One region of the Pontibacillus salicampi genome, then DNA from elsewhere that is predicted to be linked to it. Evidence: riboswitches for the same ligand, from Rfam matches in the RefSeq annotation. Region 1 holds a riboswitch; each other region holds the start of a gene.
The links. A riboswitch is a leader RNA that binds a small molecule or an ion and turns the genes downstream of it on or off. The one in region 1 is predicted to bind thiamine pyrophosphate.

Region 1 (7,471 bases):
TAGTATCTCTGTGACAGGTTTCATGTTCTACACATCCTTTTGTTCAACACGACCATATTGGGCTACTGTTTCTTCAGTAACAGCAGCTAGAGCATCTAGGAAATGGGCGTGAAATGTTCCTGGACCATTTGCTTTTGGAACAGCTTGTTCACTTGCAACCCCATACGTAGTTACAGCGGTCACGGCATTATCCACAGGTTGTCCACCTAATGTTAGAAATGCTGTAAGAACCGAGCCCAATAAGCATCCTGACCCCGTAATGGCTGTCAGCATGCTTGTTCCATTACGACATAAAACAGTCTGCGTTCCATCGGAAACTACATCTGTTTCCCCAGTTAGTAGGATAAGGGTATTCAGCTCTTTAGCAGCCTGTTGCGCAATACCTGCTACATCTCCTTTATCAGAAGAGTCTACTCCTCGTGTTTCCCAGTCCTGGTGGATGAGGGTGGCTATCTCCCCAGCATTTCCGCGTATAGCTGTAAAGGAGATGTTGTTGATAAACTGTTGACAGATTTCTTGTCGGTACGTGGTGGCACCAACTCCGACAGGGTCGAGCACTACTGGAAGGCCTAACTCATTTGCCTTTTTACCTGCTTGGAGCATAGCATCGACATCCTCAGAGGTTAATGTTCCAATATTAATCAGTACTCCATCTGAAATGGAGGCCATCTCCGCCGCTTCATCTCTTGATTTTGACATGACAGGAGCTGCCCCGATAGCGTAAAGTCCATTTGCTGTGAAATTAGTTACGACTTCGTTCGTCAAATTGTGGATAAGCGGTTTTTTCTCCCGCAATGCTGTAAGCAAAGAGCTATTTAGCATGAAATGATTTCCTCCTTTAATATAATTGTGGATAAAAAGTGTATAACTGTTTTAAGAAGAGGCCACTGATGCCCTTGGGATAAGATCCCATGTTTGTTCGTTATAGCTCATCTCCCAGAAAGCCCATTCTAGTTGACAGCTCTTGATAAACGCTTCTTTCATGTGTTCCTTCTCTCGTTCGCTTGCTCCTTCAGCCCATGTGTCTAATCGTTCTCGTAGATTAATAGTTGTATTGGACATGGATGTATCAGCATAGAAGGTAATCCATGTATAAAATGGGTGGTTTGTATCCGGATTCACTTCTTCCATGAGTCGATTCCCAATTTCAAGATACGTCCACGGACATGGAAGTAAGGCTGCTAGAATTTCTCCTAAATTTCCCTCATGGGCATGGTGTTTCATATGTTTAATATAGTAATCTGCATTCGGAGGTAACGGGTATCCTTGCAATTGTTCATAAGGAATACCAATATACTCACATAAATTGTGGTGAGGGTGGACTTCACTATTTAGCACAAAGTCTATATTTTGCGTGAAAAATTCAATATCGTCTCGATCATGACACTTTGATACTGCTATGCCATAAAGATGCATGAAAGCATTTAAGTATTCAAAGTCTGCTTTTACGTAATGTGTCACAGCCCCTTTTGGTACATCTCCATTGGCAATTCCTCTTACAAATGGATGCTCCATTATAGCTTCAAAAATTGGTTCTGCCTCCTGGCGAAGTTGTTCAGTGAATGTCATATTTCTGCCTCCTAAATGAAATTTGGGAGGAAGCACTAGGAACGGTGGGGTGAAGCTGGATAGAAGTGTTGCTTGGGCTCCTTGCTGCTGATAGATTTACCCAAATTAGATACAAAAAAACCGCTCCGAAACTGGAGCGGTTATGGATGTTTGTGAAAAGCAGCATACGAATAAACGAAGCGCTTTATATTCTATCCAACCGACTCCACTTCCCTTCGCTGGTACTAACCAGATCAGGTTCAAAGGGACCAAGGCAATGCCTTATCTCAGCCTTCATAGAAGGCGCCCCTAGTGGACTTCCTATACACGTCTTACTATAACATAGACTGGATAGGAGTTCCAATCACCTTAAAGGGGAGTGAGCAAGACATTCGATTTAACCCATTCCTGGCAAAGGGTTGTCCATATATGAACAGGCACTATCTATGAAGCTTTCTTGAGAGATAATGAAATCACTTCCTCCATTGCTTCCGGAGGCCACTATAACGAAATTATTGGCACTCTATTAGGTGTTGAGGAGAGGTATCCATGTGTTGGTTTTTCTCTTGGGCTCGATAGTCTATTTTTTGTGCTGCAAAAAGAGGAAGTACCTTTGTCATCTTTACCTGGTTTTTCTCTAATATGGTAAACTAAGAGAAAAAGGGAGAGAGGGTGTTGGATGTGGATGTTTCGAAAGAATATGCCAAGTCACTAGATGATCAAGATGAACTCGCTGCATTTCGAAAGGAGTTTTACGTACAGCCTGAGACAATCTATATGGATGGGAACTCGCTTGGGCTGTTGTCGAAACGGGCGGAGAAATCATTATTAGACGTTTTAGATTCTTGGAAGCAGCTCGGTATTGGTGGATGGATGCAGGGGAAGTATCCATGGTATTACTTGTCTGAAGAACTAGGAGAAAAGAGCGCTCCTTTAGTAGGGGCTAAATCGGAAGAGGTTATTGTAAGCGGTTCCACAACTACCAATCTTCATCAATTAGTAGCCACTTTTTATCAACCAGTAGGAAAAAGAAATAAAATAGTGGCGGATGAATTAAATTTTCCCTCAGATATATATGCCTTACAGAGTCAATTGAAGCTGCATGGATTGGATCCTGAGGAACACCTGCTGCAAGTGTCCTCCCCAGATGGACGGCAAATTTTAGAAGGTGACATTATTGAGGCTATGACCGAAGAGGTGGCGTTAGTTGTATTGCCAACGGTTCTATATCGCAGCGGTCAGCTGCTTGATATACAGAGGCTGACGGAGGAAGCGCACAAACGCGGGATTTTAATCGGTTTTGATGGGTGCCATTCTGTTGGAGCTATTCCTCATCGCTTTCATGAATGGGGGGTTGATTTTGCTTATTGGTGTAATTATAAATATGTAAATAATGGCCCTGGTGGAGTGGCGGCATTATTTGTGCACGAACAGCACTTTGGAAAGAACCCCGGCTTAGCTGGATGGTTTGGCTCTGATAAACATAGTCAGTTTGATATGAGTCACACGTTCCAGCCAGCTAAAGATGCTGGTGCCTACCAAATTGGTACACCTCACATGCTAAGCACTGCACCATTAATTGGCTCCTTAGAATTATTTCAGGAAGCAACTATTGAAAGAGTAAGGAAGAAATCACTGCATGCTACTCGCTATATGATGGATTTAATTAACGAAGAGCTTTGGAGCTTTGGATTTGCTATAGGAAATCCAGACGAAGACCACCGTCGTGGAGGGCATGTGTGTCTGGAGCATCCGGAGGCTGCCCGTATTTGTAAATCGCTAAAGGATTATGGGGTCGTACCTGATTTCAGAGCTCCTAATGTTATTCGCCTGGCACCTGTAGCTTTGTACAATACGTATGTAGAGGTGTGGGAAACGGTCCAGCTATTAAAGAGGATTATGGATGAACAATTATATCTGAAATATGAGAACGAGCGTGATGTTATTGCATAAGAGAGGATGGTTGAAGATGATAGATGTTTCTAGAAGGCTGGGGCCAGATACCCCTGTCTGGCCAGGCGATACTCCTTATCGCTACCAGTTAAGCTGGAGTATGGAAGAAACAGGATCCGTTAATGTGGGACAAGTTGAAATGAGCGTCCATACTGGAACGCATGTGGACGCGCCTTACCATTTTGATTCAAACGGAGAGAAAATGATAGATCTTCCTTTGGATATTTATATGGGCAAGGCTATTGTACTGGATGTTTCCAATGCTACAGAGGTCACCGCTAGTTTATTAGAAGGGTTTTCCCTGGATGGAGCGGAACGAGTTTTACTGAAAACGGATACGTGGAAGGAGGGAGAACCGTTCCCAGAAACCATTCCTTCCATTCACCCGGATGCGGCTTCTTATTTAGCCAGTCATGGAGTCCGTTTACTCGGCGTGGATGTCCCTTCAGTAGATCCCTTAGACAGTAAAGAATTAGCTGCCCATCACGCATTACATACTCACTCCATTCATATTCTAGAAGGGTTGAACCTAGAGGGTGTTACTCCAGGATTGTATGAGCTGACAGCCCTACCCTTACCTATTGTAGAGGGGGATGGAAGTCCTGTCAGAGCGGTACTCCGCTACTATGAATGAAGGGGGAACGAGAATATGGATTATTATAAAACAAAGCAAAAGAAGGATTATGAGAAATATATTAAAACAGAACCATTGTTAACACTGCAAAAAGAAGAAGGGGAGTTAAGCTGTGAGGATGAACTAACCTTTCAGATGATTCACCAAATAGCAGAATTACACTTCAAGCTGATGATTCAATATATACACATGGCAGAAGAGTATATGGAGAAGGACGAACCAGAAAGAGCCACGGAACAAATAAGAAGAGTAAATATGCATCTGGATCATTTACCAACAGTATTTGATATGGTAAAGGTTATCAGCCCAAACGATTACCATACGATTCGTCTAGCCCTTGGTCAAGGAAGCGGACAGGATTCACCAGGGTTTAATGAAATATTAAGGCTCGGTCCTACCCTGTGGGAGCCGTTCCAAACGCTTCTTAATCAAAGAAAATTAACTCCTCTCACCGTTCATCAATCACCAGAGAACTATTACAGTATGTATCATCTCATGCAGCAGCTGACACGCTTCGATGAGAACTTCCAGACGTTCCGACATTACCATCTACAACTAGTTCGTCGCATGATAGGCTTACAGACCAACAGCCTTAAAGGAATTCCAGCACAGATGCTAGAGAAGGGGGTTAAGTACGAGTTTTATCCTGAGCTTTGGAAGAGCATTTGTGATCTGACAGATTACACGGGTTCAAGCTATGATACAAAGCCGCTTGAATAAATTATCCGATGTAAGCGCTTGATTATTTAGAACCAACATATAACAGGTAGAAGTAGGGTATAATGGGATTACGAGTTGATGTAGTAGGAGGGTAATCTAATGGAAAAGAAACCTTGTATTGATTCACTAGTTGTCAAAAACTCACATGTGCTACCAACCGATACGAACAATCACGGCACCCTATTTGGAGGGCAGCTGATGGCCTATATTGATGATGTAGCTGCCATTGCTGCCACGCGCCATGCTCGTTCTCCTGTTGTTACTGCTTCAACAGATTCTGTTGATTTCCTGTACCCAGTAAACGCTGGAGATGCCATTTGTTTAGAGGCATTTGTGACATGGACAAAAAACACCTCGATGGAAGTATTCGTAAAAGCCATCAAGGAGGAGCTCTTGACGGGTAAAAGAGCTATATGCGCTACCTCCTTTATTACCATGGTGGCATTAGATGAAAACAATAAGCCGAAGACAGTGCCTACTGTGTACCCGGAAACCGAAGAGGAATCCTGGCTGCACGAAGGAGCAGAAAAACGAGCAGAGCGTCGCAGAGAACGACGCGGTGAATCGAAGGATTTTGCTAATCGTTTTGGAACTGAATTTCCTTGGAGACGGAAATAAATGCACACCATACATAACCTTGTTGCTAGCGGCAACAGGGTTTTTTTATGAAGAGTAAATTACAGGACAAGGCAACAGAAGAAGATGCTTCCCTTAAAGAAAGGGTGCCCTTATAATAAGTGGCACCTTTTTTAGATTGCCAGCTAATTGAAAAAACCACTTCTGTTTGGAAGGAAATGTATGGATGGTTGTCGAATCGTGTGAATACTCAAATTTTTAGGGGGTGCTGCTCTATGACGGTAATGACTTTCAATAGTCCAATAGAGTTTGAAAGAAGGGTAGAGCCCTTTCTGATCAAATCAGAGGCTTTACATAACTTGCCGCTTGGTATATTGCAAAGGCTAGTTCAGCAACAAGATTATTACGATCAAGAGCCGGTGCTAGGATACATACATGAAAGAGGAGATATCCAGGCTGTCGTAATTCGAACTTCTCCACATATGTGGGTAATTGCGACCAATCACACACCCTCCGACAGTGTTTTGGAAGAAATGGTTCGGTTCTTTGCTGATAATCATCATGACGTTCCCGGTCTTATAGGCGCCCCAGAAACGATTACCAGATTAGCAGATCGATGGAGGGAGCTTACTGGAAGGCCTTATCATATTGCTATGCAACAAAAGGTGTACCAGCTTGATGCTGTTGGTCCTTATAACAGGGGTAACGGCTTTTTAAAGCTGGCGGAAGCGGAGGACTTAGCATTAGCAACACGCTGGTTATATGCCTTTGGTCTAGAAGCAGGAATTGATATTACGGAAGAATACGCACAAAAAGTAACAGAGCAAAATATTAAGCATAAAAAATTGTACTTTTGGGTTGTGGATGGACAAGTCGTCTCCATGGTAGGTCAAGCGAGGTCTACACGAAATGGGACGACAATAAACAGTGTGTACACTCCTGATAAATGGAAGCGGAGAGGGTATGCTACGTGTGCTGTTGCCTCCTTGTCTGAGAAGCTGCTCGGTGAGGGGTATCAGTTTTGCAGTTTATATACAGACCTATCCAATAGTACCTCTAACAACATATACCAGAAAATAGGCTATTACCCTATCGGAGACTCATTGGTTGTACGGTTTAATGGAGAGGATAATACTAATACTTAAGTCTTTGCTGTTTAGTAAAAAAATAGGGAAAAGGATGGAAGGTATGTATGGGGTTCGTATGGAAGTAGAGGGTGTCCCGTTTATGTTGGACGGGTAACTTTAAGACATCCTTTAGGAGGCTTGTGCGATGATTCAGTATGAAAAGCTACAGCAGTGGAATCGGGAGTTAATTGAAGAACAGCAGCAGCAGGCTTTACATCGATTTGCAGAAAGAACACCAGAGCGAGAGGACAATGAAGCATCCCTCCAAACACATAGCCCGTTTGAAGTAGATCAGCCAGATAGAGTAGCCAATCGTAAGAAAAAGCTCGCTCGTAACCAGCTGGCAATGGAACGAATCATCGGGGAAAATGATCTTTTTCCTATTTCTTATTTTCAAGCAGGCATCAACGCCTCTAAGTCCGTTTGTCGTATAGAAATAAGAGATGGTATTGGGAAAGTAGTAGGTCATGGTACCGGATTTATGGTGACACCGAATTTGCTATTGACCAACCACCATATATTGAAAGATGAAGAGGTTGCTAGTCAAAGCCTTGCTCAATTTAACTTTGAGCAGGATGTGAACCTTAGAGAAAAGGAAATAAAGAATTTTCACTTTAAGCCTGAACAATTTTTTCTATCGAATCAAAAGCTTGATTTTGCCCTTGTAGCAGTAGAAACAACTTCTTCTGACGGAAATGAACTCACTGAATTTGGGCATATCCCTTTACAGGAAGAGACAGGGAAGGCGCTCATTGGTGAAAGAGTTTCTATTATCCAACATGCATCCGGCAGACCGAAAGCTGTGTCTATTCGGGAAAATAAAGTGCAGGATGTATTGGATAACTTTATCCATTATTCAACCGATACAATGCCAGGGTCTTCTGGATCGCCTGTTTTCAACGATGAATGGGAG
Region 2 (7,471 bases), on a different contig from region 1:
TCATTATTAATCATGGGTTTGATCGTGATGCATCCCTTCTTGATAATAGTACAGTTCCTATTACCCTTAAGGATGATTATTTTATCCAAGGAAATGCGTTGAGTGAATCTACTGTAGAAGGTTTATACGGAGCTGGTGATATTTTATATCATGAGGGGAAATTAAATTTAATTGCAGGTGCTTTTCAAGACGCAGCTAATGCAGTAAACAGGGCGAAGCGTTTTATTCAGCCGGACGCTGCTGCTAATGGAATGGTCTCCTCCCACAATGACATGTTCAAGGAGCGGAATAAGCAGCTCATTCAAGAGCTGGTACAATAACCAACCACCAACAGGGGAAGATTTCCTGTTGGTTTTTTATGTGTCCTTAGCTTGTGTATGAACAGATACCTACTACACCTATTTCATATGCTATTTTGATTTGACTCGCTTATATAATAAAGGGACTTAGTACCGGTACCTAGTCCCTTTTATTATTGGAGTCTCAATCTTTATCTAACTGCTTATATTTTATTCGTGAATATATTACAATAATCAAACTAAGAACAAAGATGATAACCACGATCCATGTAGTTACTATTCCCTCAAACAAGAATAAAGAAGCCAAATTTACAGCTAGCAACAGTATAAAAAGCCAATCCAGTTTTGCCAGAAATTTCTTTTGTGAATTATTCATTCGAGTATCCAAGAACATGCACCTGCATTTCTAAACGTTTTGTAAGCAGAAGAACATTTTGTAACAAATGTTCTTGCTCCTCCAGCAGCTTTTAATGCTGACTTCAGCTTAACTATTTTAGCTGGGGTTAAGTTGATAACTGCTGCTGTTCCTAATGCTCCTGCACAAGTCGCTACCTTCCCCCAACTTGCTTGTGCTTGTACAGTGTATGTAATAGATTTAGATTGTTCAGATGGAAGATCTAATCCGGTATATTCCTCAATCCATTTTTTACGTTCTTCCCTACCAGAATAAATAATATTATCTGGCATATTTTCAATTGCACTTAATACGTTCACAGTGTCCTCATCAATTATGGTGTGTCCTTGTACTTGTGCATTTGCTCCTTGCGGAAGTACAAAAGCTATTGCTATGGCAACCATAAGCACAGAACTTAACCATTTTTTCCTCAACTAGCTTCTTCCTTTCCAAAATTGAATTTTTTTACACATATTTGAAGCTATCACTCTATCATTATAGCGTCAATCTGAAATGATAAAATTGGTAGTATAGTTCAGTATAAAAAAGCGTGTAGAGATCTTCACCTTTTATAATGAAAGAATAGTTGCAGCGACATGAAATAAATCTAGTATTTGTGAGGCTCCTTATCAGGAAAGGAAAAGAAGTCGTGTATTTTTCCATTCACAACATCCATTTGCTTAGAAATGGTATTTAGTGAAATATCCCTATTCCTAATTCCTGCAGGAAAATATATACTATAGACAACTAGGGGAGTCCGATGAGTCGGGCTGAGAGAGAGACGCGTGGAAGTTTCTTGACCCTTTGGACCTGATCTGGATCATGCCAGCGTAGGGAAGTTAGTCATAAACAGCATCTTGGAATGCAATATAACTTCTACATACATCTGCCGGGTCCCTATGGAATAGGACCCGGCTTTTTATGTACTTTCAACTCTTTAAGGTTGTTCTGGATCTCGTCCTTCCCATCTATAAGAAGGAGAGATGAAGAATATGGTTAAACAAAGCGTAAATGAAAAGAACATGACGATTATGTCCAGTTTTTCTGGAAGTAAAAAAGTGTATGTACAAGGATCTCAAGCTGATATTCAGGTACCAATGAGAGAAATACAGCTATCCCCTACTACTGGCTCATTTGGGGAAGAGGATAATCCTCCTCTCCGAGTGTATGATAGCAGCGGTCCCTACACAGATGAAGACTTTCGTATAGATATTACAAAGGGTCTGCCTCCGCTTCGAAGCGGTTGGATTGATGAGCGAGGAGATGTAGAACAATATCAAGGAAGAGTTATGCTTCCAGAGGATAATGGGTATAAACACATGGCAGATCCTCGGATAGACCATATGGCATTCCCAAATCAAAACGATAAGCCTAAGAAAGCTAAAGAAGGTCAACGGATTACCCAGCTTTCTTATGCAAAGAGGGGTATAGTTACAAAAGAAATGGAATTTGTAGCAATACGAGAGCAGAGAGATCCTGAATTTGTACGAGAAGAAATTGCAAAAGGACGTGCTATTATTCCTTCTAATATCAATCACCCAGAAATAGAACCTATGATTATCGGCAGGCATTTTCACGTAAAGGTGAATGCTAATATAGGAAATTCTGCGGTTACCTCCTCTATAGAAGAAGAAGTAGAAAAGATGACATGGGCTACCCGATGGGGGGCAGATACCATTATGGATTTATCAACCGGAAAAGATATCCACAAGACAAGAGAATGGATTATACGAAATTCCGCTGTCCCTGTTGGAACCGTCCCTATTTATCAGGCACTGGAGAAGGTGAATGGAGTTGCAGAAGACTTAACATGGGAAATCGTCAGGGACACGTTAATTGAGCAAGCTGAGCAAGGAGTGGATTATTTTACTATACATGCCGGTGTATTACTTTCCTACGTCCCGCTAACTGCCAGCCGCTTAACCGGAATTGTGTCACGAGGTGGTTCTATAATGGCTCAGTGGTGTTTATATCACCATGAGGAGAACTTCTTATACACTCATTTTGACGAAATATGCGATATCATGAAAACCTATGACGTATCCTTCTCACTTGGAGATGGTTTGCGACCTGGCTCCATAGCAGATGCCAACGATGAAGCTCAGTTCAAGGAACTCGAAACCCTTGGAGAATTAACAAAAAAAGCATGGGAGCACGATGTACAAGTAATGGTCGAAGGCCCAGGACATGTTCCTATGCACCTTATTAAAGAGAACATGGACAAACAACTGGAAATATGTGAAGAAGCACCCTTTTATACTCTCGGCCCCTTAACAACAGATATCGCGCCAGGCTATGACCACATCACCTCGGCTATAGGGGCGGCGATGATTGGCTGGTATGGGACCGCTATGCTTTGTTATGTTACTCCCAAAGAACACCTTGGCTTACCAAATAAAGACGATGTCCGTGAAGGAGTGATCACATATAAAATTGCTGCTCATGCTGCTGATTTAGCAAAAGGCCATCCTAGTGCTCAATTAAGAGACAATGCCCTTTCTAAATCTCGCTTCGAATTTCGCTGGAGAGATCAATTTCATTTAGCACTAGACCCAGATAGAGCGTTGGAATACCATGATGAAACATTACCAGCCGAAGGTGCAAAGACAGCTCACTTCTGCTCCATGTGCGGTCCAAAGTTTTGCAGTATGAGAATTTCACAGGATATAAGGAATTACACAAAGGAACAACAGCTTGCTACAGATGAAGCAATATCAAAGGGAATGAAAGAAAAAGCAGCTGAGTTCCAAAGATCTGGCGGTTCTATATACCAGTAATTCTTATTACATGGAAGGAGCACGGAATATGAAAGCACAAGACATAACGGAAGAAATTGCACAGTTGAAAATTCACATAAATGCATTAGAGAAACAACTTCACCAGCTACAAGAAGAATGTGAGCACGAATATATTCCATCTGCTCACCATGAGCAATGTATGAAGTGCCATAAGGTAAATACGTTATATTACTAATTGGATCATTTTTATTATGAACTATACAGGTAAACCACAGAATCACGAGATGCCAATCCTAACAGATTGGCAATTTCCTTGTTGGGGGTGTAAAAGACTGCCATGTTCAACAAAGGAGGGGTTGGAATTGGTGACATCAGAATTGTTCGTTAAGGGTTTATCTGATTAGCATGCTAAAACGCTTGGAATTGGCTTCAAGCGTTTTAGCATTTTATAAACCTTCCTATCTCACCTTGAGCTTAGTAACTATGAATGACATTTCTGCACTTGTACTTAGTCCTCGAAGACTTCATTGAAATGGTTCTTTATTTGATTTTTATATTGCGGTACATCAGTTGATTTGACAACATCATGAACGGAAAATGTCGGAAGGGGGTTCATCCCTACGTACTGATTCATTTTATGAAGATGATAAATAGCTTCATCCAATGAATTCCCTTCATAGAATGCATCATAGTTATTAAATATAGATGCTGGAGCATTCCATGTTAAAGAGAACATGTATTGCTTTTCAGTCAATAGCCCTCCATGACCATATCGTGTTGATCCCGTAAAGAAAATGTTATCCATGAACACTCTATCAATATAACCTTTAAACTTCCCTGGAATGCTAAACCAATAGATAGGTGTCTGCATGATGACTACATCTGCCCACTTCCACTTTTCTAATTCATCATCCACGTTGTACCCCTCATCTACAATCGTTGTGTTGACTTCGTACTTGGAAGATAATACCTTATGCCACTCCTGAAAAAGTGTATGGTTTAACTCTCCTTTGGATTTATTATACGCTTCATGACCATTAATAAGTAAAATATGCTTCATTACTCTTCTCCCCTTTCCTTTATTCGACTCATATTGTATCTTTATCTATCTCATTAATGAAAGCGCTGCAATTATTACTTGTATGTACCTAAGGAACTTCCAAGTACGTATAGGTGGTCTATTGTTTTTACTATAATATGGCAAAATTTAAGGATAATTTTACTGAATGGATGTGAACGTAGTACAAATTAACATCTACATAGACTTTACAAAAAAGGAGATATATCCTAGGGAAAATGAGCTTATTTCCCTACCTATATCGATTTGAGATTCTTATCCACGTTCACGAAGGAGATTCATCTTCCCTCAAAAGTAAATATACAAATATAGAAGGTTTCCTAATTTTGTTTATAACCTGTGTGCATTTAAAAAACTGGCCTCCATGAACAAAAATATTGTTCGTGATGGCCAGCTTTTTATGGTTATTGGTCTGTTTTCGGATGCTTCTACCGTTTCTACCATAGTAAAGGGGAAAAGTGTCCTAATAGCAACCCTTGCAGTTTTGGCATATCGGCATACTTAACTCCTCCTAAAATATTTAACCACCATACAGTGGGGTCCAAAAGTAGACATGCCTTCATCTCTCTCATCATTGCCCTCTCCCACATCCACAATAGTCAACTAAAGGCTGTATGAACCAAAAACATCACGGCATTCATTCAGAACATATGAACAGCACAACTAATTTAAACCCACTTTCTAGTCACAATAACAGCTAGAACTACAGCACTAATTCCTCCTACTAGCTTCCCAACTATCATTGCAAATACAATGTCTTTATTAACTCCAGCAACAAAACCTAAATGGCTTCCTAATACGAAAGCACCGCTGACAGCAAAAGCAACATTAATGACTTTTCCTCTTGGGTTCATATCCTTTAACAGGGATAACATAGGGATGTTATGAGCCAGGGTTGCCATTAAGCCCGCCGTTGAAACCTCATTCATACCTAATGCATATCCTATTTGTTTTAATGGCTGTTTAAGGAGAAAAGAGATAACCGTAACCATCGGAAAGGCACCTGCAAGAAAAACAGCGATCATCGCTACAATTTCAACCCCTTCAACAAGTGGTGTCATATTAGGGATTATTACTATGCCCGTGAAGGTTTCAACACTAATAGCAGTTAAACCTATAATAGCTACTATGTGAATACCTTTCGCAAAGACAGCAAAACCAGCGATCATTTTATCTGTATAGATAAATAAACCGATAGAAATAAATATGGATAAAATGATGGTAGGAATAAGGTTTTGTATGATTATAAGAATATTTAAATCCGCAACTATTCCACCTATTAAACAACCGACAGGGACAGTTATTAATCCTAATAAAATTCCTTTCGCAAAATACGTATGATCTTCCTTGTCAATAATGCTTAATGCCACAGGAATAGTAAATGCTAAGGTCGGTCCCATCATCGTACCTAAAAAAACCCATGCAAATAGTTCAGCATCCTTCCCCTGTGCCATCTCCGTTGCTAACGAGTACCCCCCCATATCCAGTGCTACTAAAGTGTTAGCAAAGGAGGCCGGATCTGCACCAAACACACTATAAACTGGCGCAACAAATGGGGTTAAGATACTTGCTATAACAGGAGCTAATGATATAATCCCAACCATCGCCAATGTTAACGACCCCATTGTCATAAATCCTTCTGTAAACCTCTCGCCAACCCCCAACTTATTTCCTATTAGCTTGTCCATCGCACCTATACACATAAATAAGATGACAATGTAAACTATTATATCGTTTATTCCCATTGCATGATCTCCCCATTTAACAACCCAAATATCATAGAATTATTTTTCATAAAAAGGAGGATGATGACCATTATTCTTTTTTTGGAGTAGAAAGCAGTTATAAATCACCTTAAAAAATTGCTCTATTATCTTTTTCAGATGTTCACTTCCATTATGAATAGAAATATGAGCTTACTGCTAACTAAAATCACCAACCTGCTTCCATGTTAATTTCAAATATACGTATTTAGTGTATTTAAAATTCCTTCTGCATATTTTCCGATAGAGATATTGGTATGTTGACTTTTTGCTTCTTCGGTTGCATTTTCTACTAAGTACCCATGCCCAACAGAGGTAAGCATAGCTATGTCATTCCCACTATCACCAAAGGCAAAGGATCTATCTCTACTAACTCCGTACTTATCAAGCATAAATTCTACTATTTTATCTTTACCTGTACCTAGAGGAATAAAATCTACGTCGTAACTATGTTCAGGATCACCAGCCATAGGATTACACTTGTTGATATTTACTGATACACCCATTTCCATGGCTTTGCTTCTAATTAGGCCCAAATTATTCTTATCAAGAGCAGGATTTTGTTCGTGATAATAGTAATTTTTTTTGAAGGAGGAACCTCCTAAATTGGTCTGTGATTCTAATAATATGCCATGTTGATTATGAAGCGTTTCCAGTATCTCTTCTATTCTGGAGCTTGAAAAATTGGTATTTTCAAGAATATACTTCCATTCATAGTCTACTGTATTAAAGTTGTCTCGTTCAAAGTATGTAATTTCTGTGCCTAAATTGCTTGCAATGAAATTCGGGAGTAATGTCAGACCTCCTTTTTCCATCTTGGAAAAAACAGATTCAAGACTACTTCCTGTAACCCAACCAAACATTAGTTGTTGATGTCTTGCCTTATCAGATAAATATTCCTCCAGCTCTAACATTTTTCCTCTACGTGATGAACTGAATTCGTGCGGAAAATATGTTTCATCGAAATCCATAAATAGAATATTGGAAGGGGTTGTGACCTTATGTACACGCTTAAATTGAGTATGGTTTACTACCTTCATGGCTTAGCACCTCCATATAGGGTTATTACAAATACACAGTAATGTATGAATTCAATAGCAGGTTAATAGAACCTTTACGAGTATGGGAAGTCATGGCAACCATCGAGGAAATTGCGCGCATTAATGAAGTGTCTAACACAACCTTTCAAGTTAAACAAT
Region 3 (7,471 bases), on a different contig from region 1:
TGTTAGAAAAAATTATTCCTGGAGAGGCACTCGCCACTATTGAAGATGATGAAAAGGGTTGTTTTATTGCATCGGAAGTAGGAAAGCAGCTCTGGATACCGGTGCCAGTATCAATGCACGTAAATCCAACTAATACACGAGAAGACGAGTTGAGAGATATTGTCCATAAGCATCCTAATGGTATTGGTCCAATAGATTACCAGACGCTTGAAGGGGCCAAAGAAACATTTACTTTACTTTGTAAAACAAGTGCAGACCTTTGGGTGCTTCATGGTGATTTTCATCCTTACAATATTTTATTTTCCAATAAACTAGGATGGTGCGCTATTGATCCAAAAGGTGGTATAGGAGAAAGAGAATATGACTTAATTCAATATATACTTAACAAATTACCTGAAGATGATGCAGCGTTAGAATCAATAATAATTAGGAGAATGAATAGTTTTACCACTCAACTCTCGCTACGTAAAGACAGATTAATAGGGTGGGGGTTCTGTCACAGCGTACTTGCAACAGTGTGGACGTGTAAAGAAGACGGGGATTATGACAAATCTTTTTATAAAGGGATGAGAGTGTTTCAGCAATTATGGAGAGAAACAAGAGGCGGCCACCAATAGGCTGCCTTTTGTTTTTATAATCCTAGCCCCATGGAGATTTGGTTCGTATAAGTTGTATAGGCGATAACATGATTAATTTCCACAATTTGTTCTTCGCTATAGCCAAAAGCTCTCAACTGTTCAATATCTTCTTTTTCCACGGATGCAGGACGGTCTGTAAGCTTGTCAGCGTAATAAAGCATACACTTTAACGATGCTGGCCAATCCATTGAGGCAAAGTTCTGTAACTTGTATTCTGCATCCTCTTCTCCTGATAACTGGGAAAACAAAGTGCCATGGCTCTTTGTGCAATAGGTACACCCATTCTTCATTGATACGTAAGTTATAATAGCTTCTTTCTCGAAATCGGATAAAAATGTATGGGAAATCGCAGTTTGTAATGGTGCAAATGCTGAATACATAGTTTCGGAGTTAGCTATTAAGCGATTGAACAAAGGGAGCGGTTCTCCGTTCTGCTTTTTTACATCATTTTGCTTTTTTGGTTTAATCCAAGGCATTACTCGTCATCCTTTCTTTCTTCATTGTTTCAATTTGCAGGTGAAAATGGTCGGTTTTCCGTTGTTTTACATAGTGATTTTCCTATGTAAAGGGTGGAAGTTTGAAAATTTTGTGAACTTTTTAGTGTTAATGATGCTTTCTGTCTACTATAACATAAGGAATAGTCCATGTTCTTCAATTGTTCAATAGGCTGGGAAAGTCATAGGTACTTCCGTCTATTTTCTCAATATAGAGTTTGGATGGTGGATTTTAGGTCCTATTAACGACAATTTCTTTCCCAAAGTAGACCTTCTTAAATTTTGCTACGCTATATATGCAATACTAAAGGAGGAGAGGAATTAGATGAAAAAGAATTGGAAGACGATGGTAGGAGCAGTGACGTTGAGTACGACTTTACTGGTTGGTAATGGACTTATGGTAGAGGCGGCGCCCGACAAAGGTTTTAAACTAGAGAATAATTACGAAATGAATTGGAAAGAAGTTGGGAAAACAAAAGCACCTTCCTTTATAAAGGGAAAGCTTGCTAAAGAAAAGATTAACACAAAGAAGGATGCGGAGAAATTTTTTAAAGCAAATCAAAAGGTATTCAACATGGACCCTAATACGAAAATGGAGTTTGTAGAATCCTCAACAGACGAATTAGGGATGACCCATTTTATCTTTCAGCCAGTCATTCAAAACATACCAATAAGTGAGTCAAAGATTCATATCCATACGAATAAGAACGGTGAGCTTATAGCAGTGAATGGCGACTTTCATCCAAATGCACCAGACAAGCTTAAGCAAAAGAAACAGCTATCTAAACAACAGGCTTTAAGTAATGCTTGGAATCATATTGATACTAATCGTAAAGATGCGGACGTTACAGTGAAAGGGTTAGAAGGAGAAGATTTCCAATCCTTAACAGAACATTCTAATCTGGTTGCGTTCCATGAAGATGGAAAGTACACTCTAGCCTATCACGTTGAGCTTCAATTCTCGGAACCATACCCTGCGAACTGGCAAATATGGGTTAACGCAGAGAATGGAAATGTTATAAAAGCTCAAAATAAAGTACACGAAGCAGCAACTACTGGAAGTGGAACAGGGGTGCTTGGGGATAGTAAGACATTGAACACTTACTCTTATAATAATACGTACTATCTTTACGATACAACAAAACCGATGAGTGGTGTCATTGCTACGTATGATAACAATAATGGTGGCCAGTTCAGTCTTCCTGGTTATTATGTAACAGACAGCGGCAACACGTTTTATAGTGAGCGCCAAAAGGCTGCGGTTGATGCGCACTATTATGCTGGACAAGTGTACGATTATTTCTATAATACATTCGGTCGAAACAGCTATGATGGAAATGGTGCCGATATCGTATCTACTGTTCACTACGGCAGTAATTATAATAATGCTGCCTGGGTTGGGAACCAAATGATATATGGGGATGGAGATGGATCAACATTTACCTATCTGTCAGGTGCAGATGACATTGTAGCTCACGAATTAACACACGCTGTAACAGATCGATCAGCTGATTTAGTATATGAGAATCAGCCTGGGGCATTAAATGAGTCATTTTCTGATGTGTTTGGTTATTTTGTTGATAGTGAGGACTGGCTGATGGGAGAGGACGTTTATACTCCTGGAAGAAGTGGAGATGCTCTACGCAGTATGTCGAACCCAACGCTGTATAACCAGCCCGATCATATGGATAATTACCGCAACTTGCCGAATACAGAGGCAGGAGATTGGGGCGGCGTTCATATAAATAGTGGTATTCCAAATAAAGCGGCCTATTATACTATTAACTCGATTGGTAAATCTAAAGCAGAAAAAATATACTATCGTGCTTTAACGGTGTATCTAACTCCAAACAGTAATTTCTCTGATGCACGTTCATCGCTTATTCAATCTGCTCAGGATCTATATGGTTCTAGTACAGCTAATGCAGTAGCTTCTGCATGGGACAATGTCGGCGTGTATTAATTTTATTCCAAGGTAAATGAAGCCATTATAATTTGAACAAAGAAAAGCCAGTCCCTTTCTATTTAACTAGAATGGGACTGGCTTTTCTGATTTTTAATCCTTGTTGAAACGAGACGATAGTAAAGGTACATGATTACGATAACGAAAAGGGACATTGCAACATATAGAGGATGGTAGCCCACATAGGTAACAACCATGCCAAGAATGAAGGAACCTGATGCGATTCCTGTATCAAAAAAAGTAAAGAAAGTAGCTGTTGCATGACCGCTTCTGTGGGTGTCTGCTTGTTGAATAGCTAGGGTTTGAAAGCTTGGTACAAGACTACCATATCCAAGACCTATCATTCCTGCTGATAGTAATAACATAGTAGAACTGTCCGTCATGCTAAGCATATATAAACCGGTAGCATATAGGAATAAAGAAGGGTAGATCACCACGTTTGGTCCTCTAGCATCAAACAATTTACCAACAAAGGGCCTTGATAGCAGCATCGTCACTGCAAAAACAGCAAAGAACAAGCTGGCGGTCTCTATTAGTCCTATTGATTTAGCGTAAATAGAAATAAATGAGATAATGCTTGAATAGGAAAAAGCGATAAACAACCCTGTCAGAGCAACAGGGATAGATTTTTTTTCAAAAAGATCCTCAAGTGTAAGTTTCCTAGTGGAAGTCTTATTTTGTTCTTGTACAGGCTGAACCATTGAAGCAAACACAACGGAACCGATGACGATTAGAGCTAAGATAGTAAATAGTATGGGAAATGATAACCAATTTAAGAGAGTTAGGGCGAGAAAGGGACCGGCTACCACTGCCAAATTCATAGACATGGCGAAATAACCAAGTCCCTCCCCACGGCGTTCAGCTGGAATAATATCTGCTGCAATAGCACCAGTTGCAGTTGTGGCGATAGCAAACCATATACCGTGAATGAATCGTAAGGTAAGTAATAACAGAAAAGAGTCCGTCCATATATATATAAAGGAACAAAGGGTAAATAGGACTAAACTAATGAACAGCATCTTTCTCTTTCCACCAATTTCTAACAATTTACCAGAGAAGGGACGCGTGAGAATAGCGGCTAATAGAAAGACGGTAACAATTAGACCGGCTTCTGATTCGCTGCAGCCTAAAGTATCCGTTACGTATATTGGGAGCGTGGTTAGCAGAGCGTAAAAGGTTAGAAACAAGAAGAAGTTTGTACAGGCGATACTAATAAAGCTTTTGGTCCAAATAGAAGGTTTGGTATTCATAGGCCTTCTCCTTTCCAGTCAATAGAACATGTCTGTAAGTGGTCTATATGCAACAAGAAACAATATTATAGAAGAAGGTGTATATTTGTAAAGTCATACAACTTTTGGACACAGAAAAAAACCTTTGTCGTTAAGACAAAGGTTTCGAAGGGGAAGCAAATCTTAAGAAACTGGTTAAGAGTAACGTCACTCTTAGTAAGGCTTAACCTTATTATAGCAAAACCTGAATCACTCCAGTTTGCAAAAGAAGAAGACATAGTAACGGTACCTATAAATAGAGAATAGGAAAATGTTTCGTATTATAGTTCTATATACCTGTCAGTTTAGGGTGGCAACACGCTCTTCAGGAAAACAAAAGCGAGTAAGGCTGTTTTTATGGGCTGTATGACGATATATTTTCGCAAATAAGAAATGGGATACATCTGCTACGAATTTTCTATTTATTTCATAGCTTGAAAGATTATAACGCTTTCCTTATAATAGATATTACAAAAGAAGCAGACGTAAGAAACCACAAGGGGAGCCTGATGGCTGAGAGTGAACGATTCGTTCTGACCCTCTGAACCTGTTAGTTAATTCTAACGTAGGGATGTGGCTTTCGTGATGGCACGCAATGCACAAAGGATACCCATCTCAAAGCTCTCCCTTGCATTGCTTTTTTTGTGTTTTCTTTTCTTTTGAACTGTGAGGAAAGAAATAGCAGAGCTAATCTGCACACAATATTTGAAGAATAGTAAAGGGGAGATGTGAAATGAGAAATCGTCGGATTTTATTTCTAGTGGAAGTAGCGATGTTTGCTGCTATTGGTGCTGTTCTTAGCCTGCCTTATCTATCGGTTCCACTTTGGGTTCAGGGAGGGTCCATTTCATTTGCCATGGTGCCAATCTTTTTTATGGCATTTCGGTGGGGTCTGAAAGGTGGACTCTTAACAGGCTTGCTCATTGGCTTGATCAATTCACTTATTCAGCCGTTTATCGTGCACCCGGTCCAATATATCATGGACTACCCACTAGCGTTTACCGTGGTTGGTTTAGCAGGTATTTTTGCTAAGAACGTCCAGGACTCCATGAAGGAGGGCAACGCGGCAAAAATTACGGCGTATGTAACAAGTGGGGCCTTATTAGGCAGTATCCTGCGATTCTTCAGCCATTATATTGGCGGAATTGTCTTTTTTGCCTCCTATGCACCAGAAGGGGTGCCTGTTTGGCTATACTCTCTGACGTACAATCTTGGGTATATGACACCTTCCTTTATAATCAGCTCTCTTATTTTGAGTTTTGTCATATATAAGCAACCTCGCCTTATATATTTTGGAAACAAACAGGCTTTAAACTCTGTATAAATTGTAGGTATATACTAATAAAAAGAGGCTCAGCTCTGAAATAACAGTTACCACGCTTTTCAAAGAGTTGAGCTTGAAAAAGAGCAGGCCGTTATGATGCAGGAGTCTGCTCTTTTATGTGCTTTATTTAGTTAACCGAAACTTTGTATCAAATCGTTTACTTCCAGCAATTATGATAAGACCAAAGATGAAGAAGAGGATGCCGTGAACTTCAAAGGTAGCTCCGAATGCAGGTATCAGCTTATCTGAAAAAATGTATATGGAAAAGAGAAAAAGAAGTAACATCCATATGATGATAAACTCTATCCATTTGCTTACCTTCTTAAACATGGAATCCCTAAGTAATTTTAACACAAAAGCAATAACGAGAATGGACGCAATGACATCCACGATAATTTGTACTGCACCGCTTCCGAGATGTATAGTAGTTGTCCCAAGGTCTGAAAAGAACCCTAAAATGACTGAGATACCACCATGTCCTAGTGCCATCCAGCCTATAAATTGAACGAAGATAAACCCAATGAATATAAACAGGCTGGATTTAGTTTCTTTAGGAAGCTGCTGGACTAATTCCCTTGCATAAGCTTTTGGATTGTCTCCAAAAACTTCTTCTGCAGTTTTTCCATGATGCTGAGCCTCGAGTAAATGCTCTAATAATTCCATTAGTAGTTCTTCACTTTGTTCCTCCGAGAGAAATAGTTGGGTACGAATATATATGAGCATTTTTTCGTAATATTGTTCATTGTTTTCTGTTAGTAGCTTGCGCTTATGGTTATTTTCCTTAATTAACTCTTTGGCGTTCAATCTCCGTCCCTCCCCTTGATGATTTGTTCCACAGGAAGCTTAATGCTTTCCCATTCCTTCTTAAATTGAATTAAAGTATTTTCTCCTTCCTCTGTAATGTGATAATATTTCCGTTTTGGGCCTGAAGGGGAAGTGCGCATTTCTCCACTTATAAGCTTGGCCTTCTGTAAGCGTAAAAGGACTGGGTAGATAGACCCCTCGCTTACGTCCGACAGTCCGAAGCTTTGAAGTTTGACAGACAATTCATATCCATACACCTCTTCGTGGGAAATAATGGATAGTATACACCCTTCTAATATGCCTTTTAGTAATTGACTTCGAAGCGACAAATTTTCATTCCTTTCAAACTATCTTGTAATACCATATAGTTAAGTATATACCACACTAATTGGTAAAGCAAGATAGTTTGTGATATGGAGTCTGTGTAGCTGTACAAACAAAAAAGCCCCTTATAATAGGAGCCTTAGATAACCAGTACTTCACCTTTATACAGGTGGTTCAGTCTTGAGAATAAGCAATAAGAATAATTTCTTCGTCAGATTGAGATCGAAGTTTGTGTTCCAGTGTTCTTATTTCTTCCAGCATGTCAGCGGAAAGTGCTGCTGGATGATAATCTTGCCGTTCCGTATGCTGATTCATGAAGAAATCCCCTCCTTTTGGTATATAGGTTATACCAAAAGGGAGAGCTCATACATGGGGCAGTTTGTTTATTTCTTCTCCCTCTTGATTGTCCTCTTCCTCTTCCATTTCTTGTTCATCTTGAAAACTGTTATAGGATTGCCCTGTAATTTCATCGAAAGGGGTATAATAGGCGGTAATATTGCTCTTCTTTATAAGCCCCTTGTACATACCATAAAGTAATAAAACAAAGATGAGGAAGGGAAAGGAAATGGATAGGAGGGTAATGATAAGCATAGAAAGCTCCTTTCGGGAGTGTATTAATTTCCATTATAATACAAATGGACCTCGAATGCTTAAGA

Region 2: it holds a riboswitch for thiamine pyrophosphate, as region 1 does, so the genes downstream of both, thiC (phosphomethylpyrimidine synthase ThiC) here and tenA (thiaminase II) in region 1, are expected to answer to the same signal.
Region 3: it holds a riboswitch for thiamine pyrophosphate, as region 1 does, so the genes downstream of both, thiT (energy-coupled thiamine transporter ThiT) here and tenA (thiaminase II) in region 1, are expected to answer to the same signal.

The regions. Positions count from the first base shown of each region.
Region 1 covers NZ_JBHLTP010000010.1:5,540-13,010, reverse strand. The annotation lists gene thiE (thiamine phosphate synthase) at 1-24, opposite strand, end outside; gene thiM (hydroxyethylthiazole kinase) at 28-822, opposite strand; gene tenA (thiaminase II) at 874-1,569, opposite strand; TPP riboswitch at 1,763-1,869, opposite strand; gene kynU (kynureninase) at 2,224-3,501, shown strand; gene kynB (arylformamidase) at 3,512-4,135, shown strand; gene ACFFGV_RS11600 (tryptophan 2,3-dioxygenase family protein) at 4,151-4,855, shown strand; gene ACFFGV_RS11595 (acyl-CoA thioesterase) at 4,955-5,473, shown strand; gene ACFFGV_RS11590 (GNAT family N-acetyltransferase) at 5,707-6,576, shown strand; gene ACFFGV_RS11585 (DNA/RNA non-specific endonuclease) at 6,704-7,471, shown strand, end outside.
Region 2 covers NZ_JBHLTP010000003.1:701,422-708,892, reverse strand. The annotation lists gene ACFFGV_RS05020 (NAD(P)/FAD-dependent oxidoreductase) at 1-320, shown strand, start outside; gene ACFFGV_RS05015 (hypothetical protein) at 672-1,127, opposite strand; TPP riboswitch at 1,433-1,547, shown strand; gene thiC (phosphomethylpyrimidine synthase ThiC) at 1,686-3,470, shown strand; gene ACFFGV_RS05005 (serine protease) at 3,499-3,666, shown strand; gene ACFFGV_RS05000 (NAD(P)H-dependent oxidoreductase) at 3,940-4,491, opposite strand; gene eutH (ethanolamine utilization protein EutH) at 5,178-6,254, opposite strand; gene ACFFGV_RS04990 (HAD-IIB family hydrolase) at 6,467-7,312, opposite strand.
Region 3 covers NZ_JBHLTP010000011.1:18,791-26,261, reverse strand. The annotation lists gene ACFFGV_RS12290 (aminoglycoside phosphotransferase family protein) at 1-617, shown strand, start outside; gene ACFFGV_RS12285 (peroxidase-related enzyme) at 632-1,114, opposite strand; gene ACFFGV_RS12280 (M4 family metallopeptidase) at 1,458-3,095, shown strand; gene ACFFGV_RS12275 (MFS transporter) at 3,158-4,345, opposite strand; TPP riboswitch at 4,852-4,952, shown strand; gene thiT (energy-coupled thiamine transporter ThiT) at 5,097-5,687, shown strand; gene ACFFGV_RS12265 (DUF1129 family protein) at 5,811-6,491, opposite strand; gene ACFFGV_RS12260 (PadR family transcriptional regulator) at 6,488-6,820, opposite strand; gene ACFFGV_RS12255 (hypothetical protein) at 6,990-7,130, opposite strand; gene ACFFGV_RS12250 (DUF3951 domain-containing protein) at 7,179-7,406, opposite strand.